One region of the Shewanella sp. KJ2020 genome, then DNA from elsewhere that is predicted to be linked to it. Evidence: predicted binding sites of a transcription regulator. Region 1 holds the regulator's gene; each other region holds the start of a gene.
What was found. Region 1 encodes sigma-54, which starts transcription at its own class of promoters, with help from an activator protein. Its sites were predicted from a motif close to GTTGGCACGNNNNTNGNNT; they were not measured.

Region 1 (3,181 bases):
CCCGTAAAGAGCTAAAAGCTGAGCAGCGCGAGGAAGAATTGGAACACTTGCTCGAAGAGTTCCATATCACCCATATTCGCGATAGCCAGGGCATGTCCTTATCGGGCGGCGAACGTCGCCGCGTCGAAATTGCCCGCGCATTAGCCGCCAACCCTAAGTTTATTTTGCTCGATGAACCCTTTGCCGGCGTAGACCCTATTTCAGTTATCGATATTAAAAAAATTATCGAGCAACTTAAGAGCCGTGGGCTGGGTGTCTTGATCACCGACCACAATGTGCGCGAAACATTAGATGTATGTGAACATGCCTATATCGTGAGTCACGGAAACCTGATCGCCGAAGGCACACCCGCAGAGATCTTAGACAATCAGCAAGTTAGGGCTGTGTACTTAGGTGAACAATTCAGGCTATAGTTACTGAAATGGAGCCAATGACCATTAAATTTAACATCATCCGGCTCCCTTCATAATGATAACAAGCGACCTCATTCTAAAATAATAACCTAGGGATCAGCGGTAACATGAAAGCGTCACTCCAGCTCAAACTGGGTCAACAGTTAACTATGACGCCACAATTACAGCAGGCCATTCGTCTGTTGCAACTGTCGTCATTAGAACTGCAGCAAGAGATCCAGCAAGCCTTAGACTCTAATCCCCTTCTCGAGCTGGAAGAGGAACAATTTGACGCACCTAGCGAACGCAACCAGACCCTAGCCGATACCGATTTCAGCGAGTCCAGCACTCTGCCGCCCGAACAGGATAGCTCCACGGTCGACACGGCGGAATCTTTGACTAAAGAATCTATGCCGGACGAACTCCCCATGGATACCACTTGGGATGAAGTCTTTACCGCTTCACCGAACTCGGGTCCAGGTGGCAGTCGTGAAGACGATATGCCCTTCCAAGGTGAAACCAGCGAAGGCCTATACGAACATTTAGAATGGCAAAAGAACCTCACGCCCTTTTCTGAAACCGATTTAGCGATCGCCACCGCCATTATTGATGCCATCGACGATCAAGGTTATCTCACCCAAAGCACCGAAGATATTCTCGAAGCCATGGGCAATCCAGAAATTGAACTAGATGAAGTAGAGGCCGTGCTTAAACGCATTCAACACTTCGACCCCGTTGGCGTGGCCGCGAGGGATTTAAGCGAATGTCTGCTTATCCAGCTATCCCATTTTTCGCCCGATACACCGCATCTCGAAAATGCCCGCATGTTGATCAGAGATCATTTAGATCTGATCGCCGCCCGTGATTTTAGACTGTTAATGCGTAAGACAAGACTCAAAGAAGATGAATTAAGGGACGGCATTGCCCTGATCCAGACGCTCAACCCTCGTCCGGGTTTATTGATCACCCCAGTGGATGAAGAATATGTCATCCCCGATGTGTCAGTATCAAAGAAAAATGGCCGTTGGGTGGTGGAGCTAAACCCAGACTGCATGCCAAAAATCAATGTCAATCAGCAATATGCAGCTATGGCACGCAGCACTAAGAGCCAAGCCGATAGCCAGTTTATCCGCGGCCATCTGCAAGAGGCTAAATGGTTTATCAAGAGCTTAGAGAGCCGTAACGAGACCCTGCTCAAGGTGGCGAACTGTATCGTCCAATATCAGCAAGGTTTCTTCGAATACGGTGAAGAAGCGATGAAGCCAATGGTACTCAATGATATTGCCGAAGCCGTTGAAATGCATGAGTCCACCATTTCTCGGGTGACCACCCAAAAATACATGCATACCCCTAAGGGACTTTTTGAACTAAAATACTTCTTCTCAAGCCATGTCGGGACTGACGATGGCGGCGAGTGCTCATCCACCGCAATCAGGGCCTTCATCAAGAAACTGGTTGCCGCGGAAAACCAGAAAAAACCATTAAGCGACAGCAAGATGGCACAACTTCTGGCAGAACAGGGGATAAACGTAGCCCGCAGAACCATTGCGAAGTATCGAGAAGCTATGCTTATTCCCCCTTCTAATCAGCGTAAAAGTTTATAGCCTACAGTGGATATCGGAGGACGTTTCTATGCAAATAAACCTAAGTGGACACCATATAGAGATTACTGAATCGTTACGGGCATATGTAGAGGAAAAGTTTTCAAAACTTGAACGTCATTTCGAACAGATCAATAATGTGCACGTTGTGCTCAATGTTGAGAAAATGCAACAAATTGCCGAAGCGAGAATTAACCTCACCGGTGGTGAAGTTTTTGCAACTTCAGAGCATGCAGACATGTATGCTGCCATAGACGTCCTGATAGACAAACTTGACCGTCAGGTTATTAAACACAAAGAGAAGTTAACAAAACACTAACCATGGAACTTTGTACCATACTGCGGCCGGAGTGCACTACCTGCGCCACTCCGGGCAGTAAGAAAAAGGTACTGGAACTCATCAGTGACTTAGCCGCTGCCCAGTACCCTACCCTCTCATCTCAAGAGATATTCGAAAGCCTTGTGGCGCGCGAAAAGATGGGGAGCACAGGTATAGGTAACGGTATCGCCATTCCACATGGTCGATTAACCGATATAACACAACCCATTGCGATACTCGTAAAATGTGAGGAGCCGATAGCCTTCGATGCTATCGATAAGCAACCTGTCGATATTTTATTTGCATTGCTCGTACCTGCGGATCAATGTCAGCAGCATTTAAGCACTTTGTCCTGTATGGCCGAAAAGCTCAGCGACAAACAAGTATTGAAACAATTGCGCAAGACGCATGATGAAACGGAACTCTATCAGGTAATCACTGGATGAAACTGGTCATAGTGTCAGGGCGCTCGGGCTCAGGCAAATCTGTCGCACTAAGAGTGCTTGAAGATCTCGGCTACTATTGTGTTGATAATCTCCCCTTGCCTTTGATTGGCAGCCTGCTTGAACAGCTCAAGGGCAGTAACGATCTCGTCGCCATCAGTGTCGACGTGCGTAACCTGCCTGAGCAAGATAAAGTGCTGGTTAAACAGCTTGCCAATCTTCCCGAGGGCACGGAGCTAACCAGCTTCTTCCTCAATTCTAGCGATAAGATACTGCTTAAACGCTATAGCGAGACCCGCCGCTTACATCCTTTATCTAAGAGCCGTGTTTCACTGCAAGAAGCCATTAAGCTTGAAGGCAAACTGCTCGAACCCCTATCGCAGCAAATGGATCACTACATAGATACATCGAACTTGAATATCTATG
Region 2 (3,181 bases), on a different contig from region 1:
GCCGCATAGTACAAGCGGAATTTGCCGAACTTATCCGCCGCAAGCTGAAAATTGGCGGTGTGTTCCATATGGCAACCGATTGGGAAGAATACAGCGAGCACATGCTCGAGGTAATGAATGCGGCGCCCGGTTATAAAAACCAATCGAGTGACGGCACCGTTGTGCCACGTCCTGATCACCGTCCACTGACAAAGTTTGAAGCCCGCGGCCATAGATTGGGTCACGGTGTATGGGATCTGATGTTTGAGCATATTGCTTAATCTCGAACTCAATTTTTAGCTAATTTTTTAACACAACGGGGAAAATCACTATGGCAACTAATCGTAGCCGTCGTTTACGTAAGAAAATGCGCGTCGATGAATTCCAAGAGTTAGGTTTTGATATGACTTGGACTTTTGATGCATCAGTATCTGAAGCCGATATCGATGCAACTGTGGATAAGTTTATCGATGAAGTGATCGAAGCCCGCAAATTAGGTTTCCACGGCGGTGGTCATATCGAATGGGAAGGTATTATCGCCACTCAAAGCATTGGCAAATGTACCGAAGAAGATATTGCTGCAGTTAAGGCATTCTGGGCGAAGCAAAAAGTGTCTCAGGTTGAAGTTAGCGAACTGTACGATATTTGGTGGAGTTAATGCCCGAGTTGGCATTACTTGAGGAAGTGGTCGACAAAGTTCGACCCTTGCTCGGCCAAGGAAAGGTTGCAAATTATATCCCCGCATTGGCCAGCGTTGATGCTGGTAAATTAGGCATTGCCGTCACGACTGTTGACGGTGAAACCTTAGGTGCGGGCGATTACCTTGAGCCGTTTTCGATTCAAAGTATCTCTAAAGTTTTCAGCTTAACCTTAGCCTTAAACTTATATGAAGAGGCCGAAATCTGGAGCCGTGTTGGCAAAGAACCTTCGGGCCATTCATTCAACTCTTTAGTACAAGTCGAATTAGAACGTGGCAAGCCGCGCAACCCCTTTATCAATGCTGGCGCGTTAGTGATTGCTGACTTATTGCAGAGCCGTTTAGGTGCACCTAAACACAGAATGCTTGAGTTAGTCAGGCAACTCAGCCAAAACGATAAAGTGTGTTTCGATAAACAGGTGGCAGATTCAGAATATCAGCATAGTGCGCGCAATGCGGCTATCGCTTATTTAATGAAGTCATTTGGTAATTTTCAGGGTGATGTTGATACTGTGCTGCGCACTTATTTTCATTACTGCGCCTTAAAGATGAATTGTGCAGACTTGTCTAAGGCCATGTTGTATTTGGCCAATCGCGGCAAAACTATGGACGGTACTGAGCTGATTTCTCAAGTGCAAACTCGGCAGCTTAATGCCCTGTTGGCAACCTCTGGCCTATACGATGGTGCGGGTGAATTTGCTTATCGTGTCGGTATGCCGGGTAAAAGCGGCGTTGGTGGCGGGATTATTGCGGTTATCCCTGGCGAGTTATCCATATGTGTCTGGTCTCCTGAACTCGATAATCAAGGTAACTCCCTTGCGGGTACTGCTATGCTCGAGCATCTAAGCCAGCGTCTTGGTCGATCTATTTTCTAGTTTTACCTCTTGTTTTAATTAGCACTAGTAGGCTAAAAGTTAGTGAATTTCACTACTGACTTTTTAGTGCAAATTTAATAAGCATTTCATTATCAATACTTTAAATAGTTGGCATGTCTTCTGCAGTTCATCTTTCAGTTGTTAAATTTTATCGATCTTCATATCAAAGGATGACCAAAAATGAAAATAAATAAACTGATGATGGGTTTAGCTGTGTCGGGGATGATTTTCACTGTATCTGCTTTACAACTCGCCGAAGCGAAAACTGAGCTAGATACCGATGATCGCTGTGACGTGTCTTTAAATTATGATGTGAAGATTGAACCTAAAAAATTAGTTATGAGCGAGAAGGGCACTGAGAAGTATCGCATCGAAGCCGATAGGTTATTTGTAGAAGGCAAACAAGTCGATTTAACCGATAAGCAAAAAAAGTTAGTGACTCAATATGCCGATGAAGTATCGGCTCAAGTGCCAGAAGTGATTGAACTTGTGAATGAGGCTGTTGCTCTTGCTTCCCAAGCTGTGAGCATGGCCTTAACTCCTCTAATGGGTGATGCGGCCGGTGCCAAATTTGATGAAATGATGGCAGGTGTGCAAAAACGGGTTGATTCAGTGGCCTACAAGCATGGCGATAGTTTCTACTTAGGTGCAACGGAAGACTCGATGCAGAGTACATTTAACGATGAATTCGAGCAGGAAATGGAGCAAATTGTTCAGAATTCAGTTGGCACTATTATGATGACCATAGGTGGCCAAATTATGTCCGGCGACGGTGAGAACTTTGAAGCCAAGATGGATGCCTTCTCCAAAAAAATGGATAACCTAGGCCAAGATATAGAGCAACAAATTGAGGCGCAATCTAAGGGAATAGAAGAAAAAGCCGACCGTTTGTGCGGCCGATTTGAAGAGCTGTTAGTGCTTGAAAACCAATTGCGCAAGGAAGTGCCAGAATTAGCCTCCTACGCCTTGACACAAAATGCATCCGGTGAGTTACGTCAATGACAGTTTTGTGAGTGACCATTCACTTTAGGTCCCGACTTTGAAACCCAAGGCCCTAGTTACGTAAATCGTACTAGGGCTTTGACGTTATAGGGGAATATTTGAATTGATATGAGCTATACGCTGGCGCTTGCGGCTATTTAGCATGGAATGTTACAGTCTAAAGACTAATGTTTGATATACTCTTAAAATATAATGAAAAGCTGGCAATTCAGTCAGATAAAATACTCTACTTCAGCGGACTTTTTCGGTCTAAACCTCTGCAATAAACACATTTTTCCATGGGATGTTGATGCAAAGATTGAGTATGCAACTGTTTTATGCTGCATTCCTATGTTATACCGAAAGTTAATATCATTGTCGTAAACTGCTTAAGGCGACTTTCAATGTTAGAACTGTTAGAACCTATTGCGATTTTTACTCATGTGGCCAGAGCTGGTAGTTTTAGCGCCGCCGCAAGAAGGCTTGGGATCTCTAAGTCTAAGGTCAGTACGCAGGTAGCCGATCTTGAACATAGACTCGGTGTTCAATTAATCCAACGTACCACTCGAAGCTTAAGTCTGACTGAAGCTGGACACTTGTTATATCTGCAAGGGGAAGAGCTACTGCGTGATGCGGAGCAGGCTATTGC
Region 3 (3,181 bases), on a different contig from region 1:
TTCGGGACATTATCCTGCGATTGATATTGAGGCCTCCATCAGCCGGGTTGCCCCTATGGTTATCTCCAATGAACATCTCGAAGCAATGCGGCGTGTCAAACAAACCTATTCACTCTATCAGCAGAATCGGGATTTGATTTCTATCGGGGCCTATGCCCAGGGAAGCGATCCTCGGATCGATAATGCGGTACGTCTGCAACCGGCGATGAATGCCTTCCTAAGGCAAACTATGCGTGATGCCTTTAGTTTTGCAGATAGCCAAGCCATGCTGGGGCAACTTGCCGCTCAATGTAAATAATCGAGGCCAAAATGGCGAACGCTGATCCCTTACTACTCGTCTTAAAATTGGCCAAGGATGCCGAAGAGCAAGCTGCATTATTGCTCAAAGCGGCACAATTGGAATGTCAAAAACGTCAGAATCAATTGGCGGCTCTAAACAACTATCGCTTAGATTATATGAAGCAGATGCAGTCCCAGCAGGGGCAAGCCATCAGTGCCAGCCATTATCATCAATTTCATCGTTTTATTCGCCAGATTGATGAGGCCATCGCGCAGCAGAATCGCGTTGTCGCCGATGGCGAAAAGCAAAAAAACTTTCGTCAGCAGCATTGGCTAGAGAAGCAAAAAAAGCGTAAGGCGGTGGAGTTGCTGCTAGATAATAAAGAGAAGAAGCGCCAAGTACTTGAACTGAAAAAAGAACAAAAAATGACCGACGAATTTGCCTCCCAACAGTTTTATCGCCGCAAACAGCAGCAATAGAAATGTTGAACCCTAAATAACGGATCCTAATTATGCTACATCGCAGGATATCGCTCGCAGGCACGCCATGAACTCTTCTCTGAGGGTTCCACCACGCCATCCACCGCGCAGAGGGCCAGCTTACCGATACCCTGCTCGCCCTATAATGTGATCTACAATTGGAATCGACTATTTAGTTCTGTTCCATTGCAGGTATCACAGACACGCCAGCGCACTACAATTCGAAATAGCCAGTGAGTGAACTGGTGTTATAGCAGACTCATCTTAAGGTGATACCCATCCTCTTTGTTTATAACCACTTAATTGGCACCCTATTTGCTTACTTGTCATTAATCTCACTGTAACCGCAGCATAAATTGACGTATTACCCTGGCATTTCTATTTTCCTAGGGGGTGATATTGGAGAGCGAATATGCAACAAATGACGAATATTTTATTAGCAAAGCCTGGGCTAAATGGCGCGGGTTCGAGCAAGACATTAACTCAAGATGCTAATAGTGAAGACTTTTCTGCAGCATTAGCCTCCGTTAGTTCGACGTCTTCCAAAGCGGTTAAGTCTTCCACATCATCGGAAATGGGGGCTGCATCCACCAAAGTGGAGACGGCAAATGATGCACAGCCAGATGATGACAAGGATATTAATTTAATTTTTGCCCAGATTGACATGGCAAGTGAAATGAAAAAAGCGGCAGCTCAGGGCGATAACTTGCCGCTTGCTGTGGCTGGCGAGCAAAATATTGACGCCGAAGTTATAGAGGCGGCTTGCTATGTGACTATGGTGGGTTTCCTTGGGGACAACTTAAATCCATCCGATGCTGACTCAGATGCTGGCTCAGGTATTGACGCTGATATGAGTGCTGCGAGTGGCGATGGTGAAAGTGATTTAGTTAAAGGCGACTTAGCAAAAACAGACTTTTCCGCTGAATTACTCAAGTTATCCGAGGCCGCTCCTGCGACTCAGGATGGTGCAGATGTGAGTGACAAATCCCTCTTAAATGCTGGCGCCTCAGCGGTGGCAATGTCGACAGATGAAATCGCTGTCGCAGGACAATCTGCCCAGCTGGGTAAAGCGTCTGAGTTTGGCGCTGCGGCGTTAAACGCTGTAGAACAAAGTCGCACACCCCAAGGCGCGGCTGATATGGCTGAAGAGGCTAGCGCGGGTCTGACTAACCAAGGCAATTTGCAAGTTCAAAAGCCTCAGAGTGTGAATGCTTTACCGACTCAAGGTGAAAATTCCAGCGCTAATAGAGGGCTGGGGATCATAAATCAAGATGCTGGCTTAGATGAAGCAAAACTAAAAAACAAAGGGTTAGATGGAAAGGGTTTTCGTATCTTACCCATAGAGGACGACAGATTTAATGTGACGTCAGTTGAAGCAAAACTGAATAGTTCGACGGGCGCACAAGTTAGTGGCGATCTTGCTTCATCTTCTCAGTTTATTGTGAATGCGAGTGCTGCCGCGGATAATCGTGTAAGCAATGTTAACCAAGACATCGGCATAAAACCACTGACGGCAGAGGTATCAACTCCGCCGCTAAATATTTTAGGAACAGAACCGAGTAATGGAGAGCAGGCCGAAGATGTAACCGCAAATGCTGACGTTAAGGCAGGGCTGATACTCAAAGATGCTAAGTTGGCGGTCACACTTGATACGCGTCAAGAGACTACATTATTAAATAGGGCTGAAGAGGATACGGCATCCACAATAGAGCTTAAGCCTACTGAGTTTAAATCGTTGTCGACACTCGCTTCAACTGCAGGGCAGGTGCAGATTAACCGTCAAGATCCGCAGCAAGTACAGCTTTCTTTGCGTCAGGGTGTTGAGACTCAAAATCAGATGCAGGAGATGATCCAACGTTTCTCCCCCGTGATGAAGCAGCAATTAGTGACTATGGTGAGTCAAGGTATTCAACATGCCGAAATTCGTCTAGATCCACCCGAGTTAGGCCATATGCTAGTGAAAATCCAAGTGCATGGCGATCAGACTCAAGTTCAGTTCCATGTGACCCAGTCTCAAACCCGTGATGTGATCGAACAGGCCATCCCTCGTTTACGGGAATTACTACAGGAACAGGGAATGCAACTTGCCGATAGTCATGTATCCCAAGGAGATCAGGGCCAGCGCCGTGAGGGCAGTTTTGGTGAAGGTGGCGGCTCCGGGGGCGCGAATGTGGATGATTTCTCGGCAGAAGAATTAGATTTAGGGTTAAATCAAGCAACTAGTTTAAATTCAGGTATAGATTATTACGCTTAAGCAGGTAACCTATAGCGTTAGAGATGGTTGTGACATTTTTGTCACTCGATATAGACAATGCTTAAGCCTAACCTAAAGAGTACTGTAATGGCTAAGGAAGAATCGTTAGAACTTGAAAACACCGACGCCCCTAAAAGTAAGAGAAAACTTTTTATTTTCATTGGCGCA
Region 4 (3,181 bases), on a different contig from region 1:
ACGTCTTGTCGCCGCCTGTGAGGCGCGTGGCCATGAAGCGGTCGTGATCAATACCTTAAACTGTTATATGAATATCAATTCCATTAAACCCAGCATTCATTATGAGGGGGAGGAGTTGGTGGGGTTTGATGCGATTATTCCGCGGATCCATGCGAGTGTGACTTTTTACGGCTGTGCGGTTGTGCGTCAATTCGAAATGATGGGCGTATTTGTGGCCAATGACTCGATTTCGATAGCCCGATCCCGTGATAAGTTAAGGGCATTGCAGTTGCTTTCTCGTAAAGGGATTGGTATGCCAATTACGGGGTTTGCGAATAAACCTAACGATATTCCAGACCTTATTAATATGGTCGGTGGCGCCCCTTTAGTGATTAAGCTGCTTGAGGGAACACAAGGTATTGGCGTGGTGTTAGCCGAGACGAAAACGGCTGCCGAGAGCGTTATCGAGGCATTTTTAGGGCTAAAGGCCAATATATTGGTCCAAGAATATATTAAAGAATCCAATGGCAGCGATATCCGTTGTTTTGTGGTGGGCGATAAAGTGGTTGCCTCAATGAAGCGCCAAGGTCCCGAGGGCGATTTTCGCTCAAACCTGCATTTGGGGGGCTGTGGTGAAAAAATCAAAATTACCCCAGAAGAACGTAAAATGGCGGTCGCCGCCGTTAAGGCGATGGGACTGGTTGTCGCTGGGGTGGATATACTGCGCTCCCATCGTGGTCCATTGATCCTTGAGGTTAATTCTGCTCCTGGTATTGAGGGCATTGAACAAACAACGGGGATTTCAGTCACCGAGCCTATTGTTGAATATATTGAGAAAATGGTGGCAGCACGTAAATCGAATCGTCCGATTATTGCTTAGCCTTGAATTTAAAATATTAGGCTTGAATTTAAAGACAAAACGCCACTTAAAGTGGCGTTTTTACGGGGGCTGCAGAATGGCTGTTAAAGGTCAAAGCTGTAGGAGTAACCTAAGGTAATTTTAGCGTCATCTTGGGTTAAATCTGTATCTGACACCATAAAAGAGACTGTGCCCATACTCGTATCTGCGCTGAGTGTTACATTGTAGTCAGCATAGTTTTCCTCACCAAACCAAGCTTCTACAACGTCACCGCTTGAGTAACCATAATGCACAGATAAGTTGAGTTTCTCTGTCAGCGGCACAGAAACGGTTGCGGCAAGGTAGCTTAAATCTTTATTGTCTAAAGGGTCTGCGGCTACATCGTCACCGGCATTGACGACCTGTGAATAGCTCACCTCAAGCCATTTCCATGTGATTGCCCCATGGAGTTCACCAAAGTCGATACTGCCTTCGGCGTCGGGATAAGCATAGTAGAGGTAACCTAGGTCATAGCTGATGTCCTCGGTAATGCTGCCACCATAGCCCGCATAGAGATCCAGCTCGTAACTGGTATCGTCACCAAAGTCTACATTCGATGCCCAAGTGCCCGCATAGAATCCAGAATCGTGGCTGTAGTCGATACCACCTTGGATAGCGACGGCGTCGTTAGTTTGGGTAACGCCACGCCATAGGTAGTTTGAAGTACCACCAATATTGCCCGACACGGCCGCAAAGGCATTTGATGTCAGCAACAGCCCCGTCGATAATGCCAAAACGCTGTACAGTGATTTTTTCATGTTCATCCCCTCGATTGACTTATTTATCGATTCACTCATGTCCCCATTTGGGGTGGTGACATTGGTGCATCTTGGTTTTTTCTGAAGAGGGAATTGCTAATCACATGCCATTATTTCAATCTTTTAAAAAACAGTTAGTTATAATTTTCTGTGTTAATAATTTGTTTAAATGTGCTAGAAAATAGAGCAGTGACGCACTGTTGTTGTGCAAAAAACAGCCTTTATAGATTTGATTTTAAGCAAAAAAAACGCCCCACAATGGAGGCGTTTTATCGAAATTTAGCTTAGCTGTGACTTAGTTTACGCTATCACGCAGAGTCTTACCGGCTTTAAACTTAGGCACAGTTGCCTCGGCAATTTGGATTTCTTTACCTGTTTGTGGGTTACGTCCCGTACGTGCTGCACGAGTCGTAGTTTCGAAAGAGCCAAATCCGACGATGGAAATTTTGTCACCGTTTTTCATTGATTCGGTAATAGCCGCTTCGAAAGATTTTAATGCGCGCGCTGCTTCAACTTTAGTTAGATCGGCATTTTCGGCAATCTTGGCGATAAGTTCAGTTTTATTCATCTTTGTTGTCTCTTCTTTCCATAGATTTATTAAGTAAGCGTGCCTAACATGCCATAAGGTTTAACCATTGGAAAGTCTTTTGCTGCAAGCTTTCCCAATCAAAGTGGCAGAATTGGAGAATATTTGTGCGGTTCGTGACTTAGGTTTTATTCTTCCAATAGTTGATAAAGGAGTTGTTTAACTAATTTAGGTTCAAAGGGCTTATCGCACAGCGCATTTACGCCGGCCTGTGACACATTGCTTAAGTGGGTATCATTGGCTTCGGAGGAAACCATAAGAATCGGGATGTGGGATTGTTGGCTCTCATTACGAATAAATTGTGTTAACGCTAGCCCATCGACACTGGGCATATTGTAATCGGTGATCACAAGATCGAACATGTTATGTCGCATTAACTCAATCGCTTGGGCACCATCTTCGGCTTCGGTGATCAACTTAATCCCTAAATTGCCTATGGTACGTTTAATGACGTTTCTTGCCATCCGGCTATCATCGACCACTAAGACGCGCACATCGTGTACATCAAAATGACTTAAATCGAGTTCATCGTGGCTCAATAAATCGATAGTCGCATTGAGGGCTTTACCTAAGTGCTCGGCATTAAAGGGTTTAGGTAATATGGCGACCACACCCGATTGGCGAAATATTTCTAATTGCTCACGGCGACATTCGCTCGATACCAACATAAATTGAATGTCGCGGCAGTCGCTATTGTTGCGTAAATAACTGAGCAAGTCGTTGGCTGTGCCATCGTCAAAGTGCATGGCGCTGACGATCAAGTCCGGTTTATGCCGTGTAATCACCTCTTTTGAATCCGCAAGGTTGGCCGCGGTTTGGATGCTGACAATCCCTTCCTGCTGTAAACGCTGGATAATGATCCTGCGTTGGGTTTCAGAAGGTTCCACTAGCAGGATGGAAAGTTCGCTGGGCGATAAATGGCTCATAATCTCTGTCAGTCTTGGCTATGGGTATTTTATG

Region 2: MJO46_RS18140 (YggN family protein) is a predicted target of sigma-54. The motif match lies at 1,659-1,677, and genes of this name have one in related genera.
Region 3: MJO46_RS18715 (flagellar hook-length control protein FliK) is a predicted target of sigma-54. The motif match lies at 1,062-1,080, and genes of this name have one in related genera.
Region 4: MJO46_RS09785 (TorF family putative porin) is a predicted target of sigma-54. The motif match lies at 1,729-1,747, and genes of this name have one in related genera.

What each region holds. Positions count from the first base shown of each region.
Region 1 is NZ_JAKUKD010000014.1:15,241-18,421, forward strand. It holds gene lptB (LPS export ABC transporter ATP-binding protein) at 1-413, shown strand, start outside; gene MJO46_RS08755 (RNA polymerase factor sigma-54) at 521-1,996, shown strand; gene hpf (ribosome hibernation promoting factor) at 2,025-2,312, shown strand; gene ptsN (PTS IIA-like nitrogen regulatory protein PtsN) at 2,315-2,758, shown strand; gene rapZ (RNase adapter RapZ) at 2,755-3,181, shown strand, end outside.
Region 2 is NZ_JAKUKD010000032.1:53,687-56,867, forward strand. It holds gene trmB (tRNA (guanosine(46)-N7)-methyltransferase TrmB) at 1-260, shown strand, start outside; gene MJO46_RS18130 (YggL family protein) at 311-637, shown strand; gene glsB (glutaminase B) at 637-1,551, shown strand; gene MJO46_RS18140 (YggN family protein) at 1,732-2,553, shown strand; gene MJO46_RS18145 (LysR family transcriptional regulator) at 2,937-3,181, shown strand, end outside.
Region 3 is NZ_JAKUKD010000032.1:173,546-176,726, forward strand. It holds gene fliI (flagellar protein export ATPase FliI) at 1-298, shown strand, start outside; gene fliJ (flagellar export protein FliJ) at 310-759, shown strand; gene MJO46_RS18715 (flagellar hook-length control protein FliK) at 1,172-3,013, shown strand; gene fliL (flagellar basal body-associated protein FliL) at 3,101-3,181, shown strand, end outside.
Region 4 is NZ_JAKUKD010000015.1:168,859-172,039, reverse strand. It holds gene rimK (30S ribosomal protein S6--L-glutamate ligase) at 1-859, shown strand, start outside; gene MJO46_RS09785 (TorF family putative porin) at 943-1,635, opposite strand; gene MJO46_RS09780 (HU family DNA-binding protein) at 1,931-2,203, opposite strand; gene MJO46_RS09775 (response regulator) at 2,350-3,147, opposite strand.